Regions from separate parts of the Pedobacter sp. 01N310 genome, predicted to be linked through region 1. Evidence: riboswitches for the same ligand, from Rfam matches in the RefSeq annotation. Region 1 holds a riboswitch; the other holds the start of a gene.
The links. A riboswitch is a leader RNA that binds a small molecule or an ion and turns the genes downstream of it on or off. The one in region 1 is predicted to bind S-adenosylmethionine.
Positions count from the first base shown of each region.

Region 2: another riboswitch for S-adenosylmethionine. It lies ahead of metH (methionine synthase); the one in region 1 lies ahead of AC1DNH_RS01390 (transferrin receptor-like dimerization domain-containing protein).

Region 1 covers NZ_JBFTSB010000001.1:403,156-410,864, forward strand. Annotated here, with positions in the region: gene AC1DNH_RS01375 (DUF92 domain-containing protein) at 1-193, shown strand, start outside; gene AC1DNH_RS01380 (MFS transporter) at 529-1,668, opposite strand; gene AC1DNH_RS01385 (ArsR/SmtB family transcription factor) at 1,728-2,003, opposite strand; SAM riboswitch class I at 2,307-2,411, shown strand; gene AC1DNH_RS01390 (transferrin receptor-like dimerization domain-containing protein) at 2,491-4,713, shown strand; gene AC1DNH_RS01395 (SusC/RagA family TonB-linked outer membrane protein) at 4,729-7,709, shown strand, end outside.
Region 2 covers NZ_JBFTSB010000004.1:8,983-16,691, forward strand. Annotated here, with positions in the region: gene murQ (N-acetylmuramic acid 6-phosphate etherase) at 1-468, shown strand, start outside; gene AC1DNH_RS09955 (hypothetical protein) at 637-1,203, shown strand; gene AC1DNH_RS09960 (Bax inhibitor-1/YccA family protein) at 1,242-1,985, shown strand; SAM riboswitch class I at 2,099-2,203, shown strand; gene metH (methionine synthase) at 2,337-6,038, shown strand; gene metF (methylenetetrahydrofolate reductase [NAD(P)H]) at 6,184-7,137, shown strand; gene AC1DNH_RS09975 (pyridoxal phosphate-dependent decarboxylase family protein) at 7,261-7,709, shown strand, end outside.

The DNA.
Region 1 (7,709 bases):
CATTTATGCGCTAGGATGGGGATGGAGTATCAGCTTTTTCTTTATTGTTCTTGCAGGTACGTTGGGTAACCTTACTGATTCCATATTAGGGGCTGTGCTGGAGCGGAGGGGGTTGATCGGGAATGATGTGGTCAATTTTTTGAATACATTGACAGCAGCGATTGTAATTGTGTTGTTGGAGATTTTTCTTTAAGTCTGGGTTTATTTATTCCCATTACACCTTAAGCCATTCGGCACAAGCAAAAATAATTTAACCACAGATAGAAAGGATGCACACAGATATGAAAATCCGTGTTATCTGGGTGCATCTATGGTTAAAAACGCTTAACTTAACGAACATTGGGCATGGGAGACACTCGGTAAAATTTTTAATTGAGTTGGGGTTTTTTAGTTAAAGTTCGTTAACGCTCTTGAAAGTAATCAGCCAAAAGGACTATATTTATCACTATAAAATCTTGGATTGTCCTGTAAGATCATTGATAATGCTGAGCATGTACTCAGTTTTAATATTTTAAGATTGATAAATTATTAATTAACCAATGCTTTCTTTCTTGAGTTTACAAAACTCAATAAGTAAGCCAGTAACAGAAGAGGCACTGCCATCCAGATTATTTCGTGGACACCAAACTTCGCGATTACAATGCCGCCTAAGAATGCGCCTAATGAAATACCGATATTATAGCAAGATGTTAAAAGACTGTTTACAAATTCCAATGCATTATGGGGAACGGATTGAGTGGTTCGAATGTTGGGCACTAAAAATCCACCTGTATGGATCATGCCCCATAAGGAAACAATAATTACCATAGGGATAAAAATTGTTCCAAAATAATAAGCCAATATTTGCACAGCTATCAAAAGAATAAAAAAGAACCGGCTGGTTAAGATTACATTTTTACCGAGTGCAATGCCCATTAACCAGTTACCAAGAATCCCCATTCCACCAAATAGGAGCAGCATAATGCTAATTTGAGCGCCGTTCATATTCGAAATGTTTTCAAGGTACGCGGCAAGGTAGCTATAGCTCGAGAACATGGCTGCAAGTGTAAGTACGGTGGAAACCAGGTTTAGCCAAAGCTTGGTATCCTTTAAAACATACAACTGGCTTTCAGCAGATTTTTCGCTGTTGCCCGGCATAGATGGCACAACAAATAGCAGGCCTAAAAAGGCAATTAAACTGATAATACTGGTTAAGAAAAAAGATGCCTGCCAGTTATGAAAGTAATCAGCAGCATAGGTAGTTAAGGGTACACCCAAAACCGTAGCGATGCTGAGCCCAGTCATGACGACCGATACTGCTTTGGCTCCGCCTTGTTTGAACGCTACTGCTAGCGAAATATTCCAGAACAGCGGGTGGAAGAAGGCAGGCAAAATCCTCGCGATCATCAAAATGGTAAAGCTAGGGGAAAAAGCTGAAAGCAGGTTTGAGAGTATAAAAACACCCAAAACAAGGCATAATAAGAACTTGCGATTGATCTTAGAAGTAAGGGCAGTTATAAATGGAGACGATACGGCAACTGTTATAGCAAAGGCACTTAATAACCACCCGGCTGTATCCACAGAAACGCCAAACTCCCTGCTGATCGTTGGCAAGATGCCGATAACGCCAAATTCGGTAGTGATAATGCCAAAGGCACCTAATGCCAGTATATATATAGACTTATTCATATATTCAAATATTTCGATGTGTATAGGTAATTTGTTTCTAATTTCATGTGTAAGTGCCCTTAATCCTTTAACGAATTTAGGCAGGCGATGTACTCATTGAGCACTTTCTCGTTCAGCAGGTATTTGAAATTACGTCCTTCTTTTTGAGGCAACAACAGGTCTRCATCAACCAGTTGCTTTAAATGGTGGGAAACGGAAGGTTGTGTCAGGTCTAAAAGATCATTTACTTCTGCACAATAGAGGCAATCTTTCTTTTTTTTAAATTCCTGTAAAATGGCTATCCTGTTGGTATCACTTAGTGCCCGGGATATCTTTTCTATCTTTTTGTTATCCATTTTTCTTGCTTTGCTCCAAATTAACAAGGGGTAAAGCCTTGGCAAAGGTAAATTTTAATATTGATATATAGAAATGTATCTATGTTTATTGATTGTTTTAGGATAAAGATTTTTAGTCATCAGGGAGATCCCAGTAAGAAGTGGCAAAATCCAAGATCTGGTTTGCATATATCCCTTTAGCAAGATCGAAAAAAAACAAAGGCAGTCAGTTTTAAAAAGACTGTCAACCGCGTTATTTAAATAAATAATATAAATCCTATAGGAATACTAGATTATTATTTTTAGCTTTGCATCATTATATAATACTTATCCAGAAAGACTGAGGGAAGGGCCCTATGACGTCTGAGCAACCTATACACTTGTAAAAGGTGCTAATTCCTTTCTGCCCAAGGGTGGAGAAGATAAGTTGGTTATGCATCCGCATGCTAATTGATTTTGAGGTCGCTCAAAGTTTTTCTGGTAAAAGAACTCCTAAAAAAATCAGAAAATGAAGAAAACTTTTACACTTTTTACGGCTATTCAATTGCTCTGGCTTCCTTTATTGGCGCAGAATAGGCTGAGTGGATTTAAAACCCAAAATATTCCGATACAGCGTGTTATTGAGCAGAAATTTGATGCCGGGCTTAATAAAGAAAATATAGGGGCTACCATAAAAGAACTTTCTGCCAACCCTCACCACTTGGGTGCTAAAGGAAGTAAAACAGTAGCAGAATCTGTATTGAAAAAGTTTAGAAGTTATGGCTGGGACGCAAAAATAGAGACTTATTATGTTTTGTTTCCAACGCCTAAAGCCCGTTCGGTAGAACTTTTAGGGAGCAACAAATACAGTGCCTCGCTTGAAGAAAAGGCTATTAAGGAAGATTTAGCAACCGCACAGCAAGGGCAATTGCCTCCTTACAATGCCTGGAGTGCCGATGGTGATGTTAGTGCAGGTCTTGTTTTTGTAAATTACGGTCTACCAGCTGATTATGAAAAGTTGGTGCGTTTAGGTATCAGCGTAAAAGGCAAGATTGTTATTGCAAAATATGGCAGATCGTGGCGGGGCACTAAACCTAAGATAGCCTACGAACATGGTGCGGTGGGCTGTATCATTTATTCGGACCCAAAAGATGACGGCTTTGTGAAAGGAGATGTATATCCGCAAGGCGCCTACAAGCCAGAATTTGCTGTTCAACGGGGATCGGTAATGGATATGGTAATTTATCCCGGTGATCCATTAACACCCGGAATCGGTTCTACCAAGAATGCCAAAAGGTTGGAGCGGGCAGATGCCAAAACGATTCTTAAAATTCCGGTTCAGCCCATTAGTTATCACGATGCTTTGCCATTGCTTGCTGCACTTAAAGGTGAGGTGGTACCTACCGATTGGAGCGGTGGCTTGCCCGTTACCTATCACATTGGCGATGGAAGTACCGTGGTCCGTTTAAACCTGGCTTTTAACTGGGATATTGTGCCAGCATACAATGTTGTAGCAAAACTTGAGGGAAGTAAATTTAAAAATCAGTGGATTATACGTGGTAATCATCACGATGCCTGGGTAAATGGCGCTGCAGATCCGGTAAGTGGGCTGGCCTCCCTTTTGGAAGAAGCAAAATCTATCGGAAAATTGGCAAAGGCAGGTATAAAACCTAAACGAACACTTGTTTATATTGCCTGGGATGGAGAAGAACAATCGCTTTTAGGTTCAACAGAATGGGTAGAAGACCATGCAGACGAGTTAAACAGTAAAGCGGTTGCCTACATCAATTCGGATGGCAATGGCCGTGGCTTTTTGGAAGCTGGCGGTTCCCATGCTTTAGAAAATTTTGTTTCAGAAATTTCGAAAGATGTAAAAGACCCTCAGGTTGGTTCTAATATTTTTGAGCGGTGGAAAGCCAATAAAACCATTTCTACAGCCTCGCTTACCGACCGTAAGAAAATACAAGATAGCCAAACACTCGATCTGGGCGCGCTCGGCACAGGATCAGATTATTCAGCGTTTTTGCAGCACCTCGGCATCCCTACTTTAAGCCTTGGTTTTGGCGGGGAAGATGAAGGAGGAGAGTACCATACCAATTTCGATACTTACGACAACTTTGTGAAGTTTAAAGATCCAGGTTTTGAATACGGATTGGCCTTATCGCAAACGGCTGGCCGGGCGGTATTACGTTTGGCCAATGCAGATGTACTTCCATTTAATTTTTCTAATCTTCAGGCTAAAATAGCGACTTATGTTACTGAAGTAAACGCTTTGGCAAAACAGCTTAGGGAAGGTGCTCAAAGCCAGAATAAGCTCGTTTTAAGTGGTGCTTATCAGCTCGCCAACGATCCTAAAGAAAACTTGAAAAATCCTCCTGTACAGGTTGAATTACCAGAGTTTGATTTTAAAGCACTGAACTTAGCAGTAGATAGTTTAAAAACTGCATCATCAAAACTTGATCAGATCGTATCTGCTGCACTCGCTTCGGATACTAAAACTGATCAACTCAATACCTTACTTTTTCAGGCTGAAAAACAATTGCTTCTACAAGCAGGTTTACCTGGGCGTCCGTGGTATAGGCATAGCATTTATGCCCCTGGTCTGTACACCGGCTATGGCGTTAAAACCCTTCCCGGTGTGAGAGAAGCCATTGAGCAGTACCATACAAAAGATGTACAGGTACAAATTCTCGTGTTAACAACTTCAATCTCAAAACTCACTCAATTTCTCAACCAGACCAATCATCCTTAATTATAATCCATAAAAATGAAACTATTTTTTACCCATTTAATAGTCTGCTTTGTTTTGCTTAGCAGTTTGCAGGCTTTTGCTCAAAATACCATTCGCGGTAAGATCACCGACAGTAAAGATAAGCAAGCACTTATTGGCGCTACCATAAAATTAAAAGGTACCAAAATCGGCACCAGCACCAATGGTAAAGGAGAATTTAATTTAAACTTATCTCAAAAAGCTGATAGTATCATCATCCATTTTCAGGGCTATTTAGAACAGGTTGTAGCTATCAATAACCGATCAGAAATTAATGTGGAATTGAAAGAAGATGTCCATCTTTTAGCTGATGTGGTGGTTACGGGCGTTGCAGAAGGTACCAGTCGCAAAAAGTTGACCTTTGCCCTAACAAAAGTGAATAACGATCAGATTAATACCGTTCCGGCTACAGATGCCTCTCAAACTTTAAGAGGAAAGGTTGCAGGGATCCAGATCAGTCAATCTTCTGGTAATTCGGGGGCAACGGTTTATCTGCGCGGCGCTAAATCGGTATCGGGCAATATTGCGCCGCTTTTGGTAGTGGATGGGTTTGTAACCGCATTAAACCTGTCTGACTTAAATCCGCAGGATATAGAATCGATTGAAGTGGTTAAAGGCGCAGCGGCTTCGGCCCTTTATGGTACCAGGGGTGAAGGCGGAATTATCCAGGTGCTCACCAAAAAAGGAAAAGGTACCGGAAAGGTGAATATTATTGTCGATAATGAATTTGGCTTAAGCAATGTGCAAAATACGCCGCCAACTTCTCAGTTTCATCATTTTAAGGTTAATTCCGATGGTTCATTCGTGCTTAACGGCAACGCCAGGACCATCGATGTACAAACTAACGGTTATTCCCTTAACCTTCACCCATACCCAAATGTATACGATAATGTGGCTAACATGTTAAACAACAATCCATATTTTACAAATTTTGTTTCGGCATCAACTGCGGGCGATAAATATACTTTGTATGCATCTTTTCAAAATCAATATAAAGGCGGAGTTGCAGAACCTGTGGGTGCCGATAAAAGACAAACAGCCTTGTTTAATTTTGGCTATAAACCGGATAAAAACTTAGAGATTAACCTAAGCCTGCAATACTTTAACAACAAAACGCCTTCTTCTTCCATATCATCAAGTGGTAGCGGCTCCTTGTTATATGCTACTTCACTATACGAACCTTTTATCAATCTTCAGGAACGCGATGCCTCAGGGAAATATGCCTTTAAACCCTATGGTTTTGATATACAGAACTTCAATGTGAACAATCCTTTTTACCAGTTGAGTTACCGTGAATATGAAAATAACAGCGATAATTTACTTGCTGGTATAAAAGTGAAATACCAGTTTACCGATAAGTTGAATGCGGAGGTATATACTTCCATACAGAATGAAAATTACAATGAAACGGATTACTACCCGATTGGCTTTCAGACGATTTCTGCCGACATTACCCGTAACAATGGTTATTATGGCGAACAGACATCAAAAACCACTTCCAAAAACGGTCAGGCCCAGCTAAACTATAATAATAAATTTAACGATTTCGACTTCGGGGCAACGTTAAAGGCGGTATACGAAGAAAACAGGATTACTTCATTATCTGGTTCTGGCTATAACCTGAGTGCACCTGTTAAAAGTTTAGCTGCGGCATCAGCTGATAGTAGAAGTATTGGCTCTACCTGGGAACAAACAGTTAACTACGGTTACTTTTTAAACCTGAAAGCAGCTTGGAAGGAAAAGATTTTTATAGATGTATTGGGCCGCCTGGATAACAGTTCGAGGTTTGGTGCTGATGTTGGAACAGCGTTTTTCCCAAGGGTATCTACTGCATATCGGTTAACAGAAGATGTGAAGTTGGGTATCATTAACGAATTAAAATTGAGGGTAGCCTATGGCAAGGCCGGAAGTTTGCCTCCATTTGGTGCTAAGGATAGTCAGGTTTCCTTATCCAGTTCTGGCGGCGTAAGCTATAATCAACGTGAAAATACAGATCTGAAAAGGGCTATTACCTCCGAACTCGAATTTGGTATTGACGCGCAGTTGTTTAAACGCATTAATGTTCAGGCCAATTATGCGTTTTCAAAAAGTATAAACGATTTTATCCTGGTGCCGGCTTTTCCTCCAACTACAGGTTCGGCAAGGATTTATGGGAATTTGGGTGCAGTAAAATCGAATTCGCTCGAGCTCGAAATTAACGGCAACGTAGTTACCAAAAATGCCTTTACCTGGAACACCGGAATTACCTTTAGCAGAATTAGAAGTAAAATAACCTCATTGGGTGATGTACCAGAGTTTACCGATGGCGATTTTAGAAAAGCACCTGGAGTAAGCCCTTTTGCCTTTTATGGTTATAGTGTGCTCACTGGTCTCGATCAATTGGAAACCAATGCGCAGGGGCTGGTTACCAATGCAGCAGGTGGAATTTACAAGCTGAGCGATTTTGCTGTTAACCAATTGGGGTTTGTGGTTTTGAAAAGCCAGCAAGGTACGGCAGCTGAAACACCATTGTTGTACCAAAATGCAGCTACTGGTAATTCGAAAATTATTGGAGATGCACAGCCCGATTTTATTGTCGGTTTTTCAAATACTTTCAATATCGGCCCTTTATCGCTATATGCGGTGTTGGATTGGAAAAAAGGTGGCCAGAAATATAATGAAACCCAACAGTATCTTACTTATCAATACCGTTCCCCATTTTCTGATCAGGCGGCGCAGGCAGGTTTGCCACTTGCCTTTACTACAGCGGTTTTTAATGCCCAGCAAACCACCGATTACTGGTTGCAGAACAGCAGCTACGTATCGCTAAGAGAAGTTTCGTTAAGCTACAAACTGCCGCTAAAAGCTATTGGGATAAACCGGGTACTAAGTAATGCCAGACTTGCATTAGTTGGCCGTAACCTATACACCTGGACATCCTTTACCGGAGTAACGCCAGAAGGCAATCAGGATTTTTACGATTATCCAACCTACCGCAT
Region 2 (7,709 bases), on a different contig from region 1:
GCCGAACAAGCCTGGAAAGATCTTCAGGAATTTGAAATTAACGAGAAAGATTGTTTGGTTGGTCTGGCAGCGTCAGGTACTACGCCATATGTAATCGGCGGATTAAACACGGCACGTAAGCATGGTATTTTAACAGGTTGCATCGTTTGTAATACCGGCGGACCTATTGCTGCAGAATCGGATTTTCCGGTTGAAGTGGTGGTTGGCCCTGAGTTTGTAACCGGCTCTACCCGTATGAAATCTGGTACGGCTCAAAAAATGGTGTTAAACATGTTAAGCACTACCGTTATGGTTCAGTTGGGGCGTGTAGTTGGCAATAAAATGGTCGATATGCAGTTAACCAACCATAAACTGGTAGACCGCGGTACACAAATGGTGGCCGATGAACTAAATATAGGTTACGATGAAGCAGCTGAGTTGTTAACCCGTTACGGAAGTGTACGTAAAGCAGTTGAAGCAGGACACTAAGAAATGAGAGAAGGATAGAAGGATTGAATGAAAATGAATTAGTGAATGAAAGAATGATTGAAGGATAGGATGTAGAAACGATCTTAACATTCACTCATTCAAAACTCAATCATTCAATAACTTATCTAGTCACTCATTCAAAATTCAATTATTCAATAATTAAAGTATATGCACGAAATTGAGCCTTATTACCAGTGGAGAGATGATTATATTTCGGCAGAAGATGAGCGTTCGCCATTTTACAATACCGAATATTCAGAACTTTACTTCGATAAGCAGATTTACAATTTTTTACTGCACCCGCAATGGGACGAGTTTGGTTCGAATACCTTATACATGAAGGTGTTATACGCCGATTATGATCGCAGTTATGCCGTTATAGAATTTATAGGAGAATGGAACGATGCCATTAACAACGATATTATGCTGCTGAAACGCGATATTTTAGAGCTGATGATGGATGAAGGCATTAATAAATTTATCCTGATCGGTGAAAATATACTGAATTTTCATGCCTCTGATGACAGTTATTACGAAGAGTGGTTTCAGGAAGTAGAAGATGGCTGGATTGTTGGAGTTAATTTTCAGGAACACGTAATCACCGAGTTTCGCGATAATAACATCGATTATTACATTAACTTTGGCGGTGCATTTGACAATCTGCCATGGCGCACATTAAAACCTTTACAGTTCTTTAAAAAAGTTGAAGAATTGCTGACAAAAAGATTAAACTAAATATTTATTTTTATATAGTTAAATACACAAAATTTAAAATGGAACAACAAAATTATCAATATCAAAAAGACAGTGTTTTTGTACAGGAAAGATCTGTTTCTAAAAAATTCTTTGCAAACGTTTTCTTGTGGATGTTCGTGGCATTGTTATTATCTACGCTTTCTGCCTTTTATATTTCTAACAGTGAAAGTGCATTAAGATCGTTAATCGATTTTGAAACCGGCAGAAGAACTGCTTTAGGTTACGTAGCCATGTTTGCACCACTTGGATTAGTTTTATTAATGGGCGCGGGTTTTAACAAATTATCTTATGGTGCACTATTAGGCGTTTTTGTGCTTTTCTCTATTTTATTAGGAGTAAGTTTAAGCTTTATTCTCTTAATTTATACCGGGGCGTCTATAATTACCTGTTTCGCTGCGGCTGCGGGTATTTTCGGTATTATGGCATTTATGGGCTATACCACTAATATTGATCTCAGTAAGTTCGGCCCTATCTTAATGGTAGGTGTTGCGGGATTATTTATTGCGAGCATTCTTAACATGTTTATTAAAAGCGAACAATTTAGCCTGATTATGGCTTTTGTAGGTATTGCGGTATTTACTGCGTTAACGGCTTATGATGTGCAGAAAATTAAAAGAATTGGGATGGGAATTCAGGAGAGTGGAGAAGCAATTCCAGAAGCAGACACTAAAAAACTGGCAATAATGGCTGCTTTGAATTTATATTTAGATTTCATCAATATCTTCCTTTTCTTACTTCGTATTTTCGGAAGCAGAAAATAGTCATTAACAGAACAATATTCTTAAGGCCGTGCAGAATTGCATGGCCTTTGTAATTTTATTTGGTAGCAAAGCGATAAATTTTGGAATTGATGTTGCTTTGTTGCATTTTTGTATGCTTATTAAGAAAGACGGAGGGATTAGACCCAACGAAGTCTTAGCAACCTGTAACCATACAAGGTGCTAAATTCTATTCTGCAAATAGCGGAAACAGATAAGTTTAGGATTACGATTCACGTACCAACTTTTTAAATAAGCCTTTTAGAGACTTGAGACCATAGATTTGAGATTTGAGACATTGTGTCTTATCCACTCTCATATCTGATATCTCATATCTCAAATCTTACAACAAGAATGAGCATAAGAGAAGAATTAGAAAAACGTATTTTGGTGATTGATGGTGCAATGGGTACCATGATTCAGCGATATACCTTAACCGAAGAAGATTTTAGAGGGGAGCGATTTAAAAACCATCCCTGTGATGTAAAAGGCAATAATGATTTGCTCAACATCACACGTCCGGATATTATTAAAACAATACACCTGGAGTACCTGGCCGCTGGTGCCGATATTATCGAAACCAATACGTTCAGTACACAGCGCATTTCCATGGCCGACTACCAGATGGAAGACCTTTCTTACGAAATGAGTTTTGAGGGCGCGCGGGTGGCAAAAGAAGCTGTAAACGTGTTCATGGCTGCAAATCCAGGCCGTAAATGTTTTGTGGCCGGTGCTATTGGCCCAACCAACCGTACCCTTTCCATGTCGCCGAATGTAAACGATCCTGGTTTTAGGGCAGTTTATTTTGATGAGCTCGAAGCCGCTTATTATGAGCAGGTGCGTGGTTTGGTAGATGGTGGTTCTGATGTATTATTAATCGAAACCATTTTCGATACTTTAAATGCTAAAGTGGCTATTGTAGCCATTAAAAAATATGAAGAGGTAATTGGCCGTAAACTGGAGATTATGATTTCTGGTACCATTACCGATGCCTCTGGAAGAACACTTTCAGGTCAAACTGCCGAAGCTTTCTTAAACTCTGTAATGCATGCAAAACCGTTAAGTATCGGTTTTAACTGTGCTTTGGGTGCTAAAGAAATGCGTCCGCATATTGAGGAGCTTGCTGCAAAAGCTGGCTGTTATGTTTCGGCCTATCCAAATGCAGGTTTACCAAACGAGTTTGGTGCTTATGATGAACAGCCGCATGAAACGGCACATTTAGTTGACGATTTTATTGCCTCTGGTTTTGTGAATATTGTAGGCGGCTGTTGTGGTACCACGCCAGAGCACATTGGCTGTATTGCCAAAAATGCCCGAAAAGCAGAACCCCGTAAAATACCTGTATTGGAGCCTTACATGCGTTTAAGTGGGCTTGAGCCTGTAACCATCACCCCAGAAAGCATTTTTGTAAATATTGGTGAAAGAACAAATATTACCGGATCTCCCAAATTCTCTAAACTGATTTTAGGTGGAGATTATGAAGCCGCACTGGCCGTTGCTCTGCAACAGGTTGAAGGTGGTGCGCAGGTAATTGATGTGAATATGGATGAGGGGATGTTGGATTCGGAAGCAGCAATGACCAAATTCTTAAATCTCATTGCCTCCGAACCTGATATTGCCAAATTGCCCATCATGGTCGATTCATCCAAATGGTCGGTTATTGAAAATGGCTTAAAATGTTTGCAGGGAAAAGGAATTGTAAACTCTATTTCACTAAAAGAAGGGGAGGAGAAATTCCGCGAAAGTGCACGCAAAATTATGCAATACGGTGCTGCGGTAGTAGTAATGGCTTTTGATGAGCAAGGACAGGCCGATAATTATGAGCGCAGAAAAGAAATCTGTAAAAGAAGTTACGATATTCTGGTGCACGAAATTGGTTTCCCGCCAGAGGATATTATTTTCGATCCGAACATTTTAACTGTTGCAACCGGATTAGAAGAACATAATAATTATGCTGTCGATTTTATAAATGCCACACGGTGGATTAAAGAAAACCTACCTCATGCTAAAGTGAGCGGAGGGGTTTCTAATATTTCTTTCTCTTTCAGGGGAAATAATACCGTTCGCGAAGCAATGCACTCCGCATTTCTTTATCACGCCATTCAGGCTGGGTTAGATATGGGGATCGTAAATGCAGGGATGCTAGAAGTTTATCAGGAAATTCCACCCGAATTGTTAGAAAGGGTGGAGGATGTACTCTTAAACCGAAGAGACGATGCTACAGAGCGTTTGGTAGAATATGCCGATACCGTAAAATCGAAAGGTAAAGAGGTAGTTAAAGATGAAGAGTGGAGAAAAGGTTCTGTTGAAGAGCGATTATCTCATTCTTTAGTAAAGGGAATTGTAGAATACCTGGATGATGATGTGGAAGAAGCCAGACAAAAATATGCCCGCCCGATTCAGGTAATCGAAGGACCGTTGATGGATGGGATGAACATTGTGGGTGATTTATTCGGTGCCGGAAAAATGTTCTTGCCACAAGTGGTAAAATCGGCAAGGGTAATGAAAAAAGCCGTAGCCTATTTATTGCCATTTATCGAACAGGAAAAGCTGGATAATCCCGATCAGGATCAAAGTTCATCTGCAGGAAGAGTTTTAATGGCCACCGTAAAAGGCGATGTGCATGATATTGGAAAAAATATTGTGGGTGTAGTATTGGCTTGTAATAACTTCGAAATTGTTGACATGGGCGTGATGGTTCCTGCGCAGGAAATCATCAAAAAAGCCAAAGAAATAAAAGCCGATATTATTGGTTTAAGTGGATTGATTACACCATCATTGGATGAAATGGTTCACTTTGCCAAAGAAATGGAGCGCGAAGGTTTTACCATTCCCTTAATTATCGGTGGGGCCACTACTTCAAGAATCCATGCTGCTGTAAAAGTAGCGCCAAATTATTCAGGACCTGCTATCCACGTATTGGATGCTTCCAGAAGTGTTACCGTTTGCAGCACCTTGATGAATCCTGAAACAAAAGACGATTATGTGGCAGGTATCAGGGCCGAATATGATAAAGCACGCGAAGCGCATTTAAATAAGCGATCGGATAAACGTTTTAAAACCTTAGAAGAGGCACGTGCAAATAAATTTAAGATTGATTTTCAGCCCAACCTACCCGTTCCGGAATTTACAGGCACAAGGGTTTTCGATAACTATCCCTTAGAAGAACTGGTTCCCTATATCGATTGGACGCCGTTTTTCCATACCTGGGAGCTCCGTGGCAGTTATCCGAAAATTTTCGATGATAAAAATGTAGGGGATGAGGCAAAGAAACTTTTTGATGATGCACAAACTTTATTAAAACGCATCCTCGACGAAAAACTGTTAACAGCAAGAGCCGTAATCGGTTTCTGGCCAGCTAATGCGGTTGGAGACGATATTCAGTTGACAGTTGCCAGTGATCAGCTGTCAAATGACTCAGAACTGAAAACTGAGAACTCCAAACTGGTAACTATCCATACCCTCCGCCAGCAGGCCGAAAAAGTAGATGGGCAGCCTTATTATGCTTTATCTGATTTCATTGCACCGAAAGAAAGTGGTATTCAGGATTATTTTGGTGGTTTTGCCGTAACCGCAGGTATCGGGATTGATGACCTGGTAAATGAGTTCGAATCGAATTACGATGATTACAATAGTATCATGGCTAAAGCATTGGCCGATCGTTTAGCTGAAGCTTTCGCAGAACGCTTGCACGAACGTGTACGTAAAGAATACTGGGGTTATGCACAAGATGAAAATCTGAGCAATCAGGAATTGATTAAAGAAGAATACGCAGGTATCCGTCCCGCGCCAGGTTATCCTGCCTGTCCGGAACACACCGAAAAAGGAACTTTATTCCAATTGCTTGATGCGGAGAATAAAATAGGGTTACACTTAACCGAAAGTTATGCCATGTATCCAACAGCAGCGGTAAGTGGGTTTTATTTCGCGCATCCCGATTCAAGGTATTTTGGATTAGGAAAAATTACCAAAGATCAGATTGAAGATTACGCCATCAGAAAGAATATGCCGGTTGAAGAAGTGGAGCGGTGGTTAAGTCCAAATTTAGCTTATTAATATTTTCGATTTGTCGTCCTGAGTGAATAGAAGGATCTCAAACCGAAGAACATATAATTTTGATGTTTGCAGTCATCAGAAATAAGAACTGCTACAATGTTAGAGATGCTTCGTTAGCACTCAGCATGACACCCAAAAATAGGTTATGAAGATTACAGACCATATAAAAAACGCAAAGGGTAAAACCTTGTTCTCTTTTGAATTATTGCCGCCTATTAAAGGGCAAAGTATACAATGGATTTATGATGCGATAGAGCCATTATTAGAGTTTAATCCTCCTTTTATTGATGTAACTTCGCTCCGCGAGGATTACATTTATAAAGAACAGGCGAATGGTTTGCTACAAAAGGTATCTTATCGTAAGCGTCCCGGAACCATTGCCATTTGTGCGGCCATTATCCATAAATATAAAGTAGATGCCGTTCCGCATCTCATTTGCGGTGGATTTACCAAAGAAGAAACCGAAAATGCATTGATCGATTTACAGTTCTTGGGTATTGATAACGTTTTGGCTTTGCGTGGCGATGCCCGTAAGGCAGATGGGAATTTCGTGCCAACTCCCGGCGGACACTGTTATGCTACAGATTTGATCGAGCACATCAAGAACCATAACGAAGGTAAATTTTTGCACGAAGATGTAGAAACCTTTAAAAGTGATTTCTGTATCGGCGTGGCTGGCTATCCGGAAAAACATTTCGAAGCGCCTAACATGAGTACCGATTTCAAATACCTGAAAAAGAAGGTTGAAGCAGGAGCAGAGTTTATTGTTACGCAGATGTTTTTCGATAACCAGAAGTATTTCGATTTTGTAAAAAAATGCAGGGAAAACGATATCAATATTCCAATTATACCAGGCTTGAAGCCTATAAGTACCTTGTCTCAGTTAAATGTGCTGCCTAAAATATTTCACATCGATTTGCCTGATGAGTTAACGGATGCGCTATCGCACGCTAAAAATAATAATGAGGCAAAAGAAATTGGTACTGAAGCCATGATTAAACAATGTAAAGAATTGATTGATTTTGGTGCCCCGGTGTTACACTTTTACACCATGGGCCGCCCAGAGCAAACCAAAAAGATTGCTAAGGCTATTTTTTAGTCTAAAAAGCGTCGTCATTGCGAGGCACGAAGCAATCCTACAACGATCGCTAATTAACCTAGCGCTTTAAGATTGCTTCGTGCCTCGCAATGACGTATTTTTTTTGTTACTTAAATTATCATCATGAATAATCTAAATATCGACCAACAAAACCTCGATGCCATACTGACAGAAGTTAAACAACAGGGAATAGATTATTTAAACCAAATTCATGAACGGCCTACAACCAGTTCTGCTGAAGTAGAGATTGTCTGGGATTTATGCGAGCAAGGTTTTGGTACACTTGAAGCCTTAAAACAATTTAATCAACGCTTCGAGCCTATTATGGTGGCCTCATCTGGGCCAAGATACTGGGGCTTTGTAACCGGTGGAACAACTCCTGCTGCCATTGCTGGCGATTGGCTGTCGACTATCTACGATCAAAACACACAAAGCGCAAAAGGTAACGGCGACGTTTCGGCTATCATCGAACTCGAAACCATCCAGTTATTACTTTCGTTGTTTAACCTGCCCAAGGATTTTTTCGGTGGTTTTGTAACCGGAGCAACCTTATCTAATTTTACCTGCCTAGC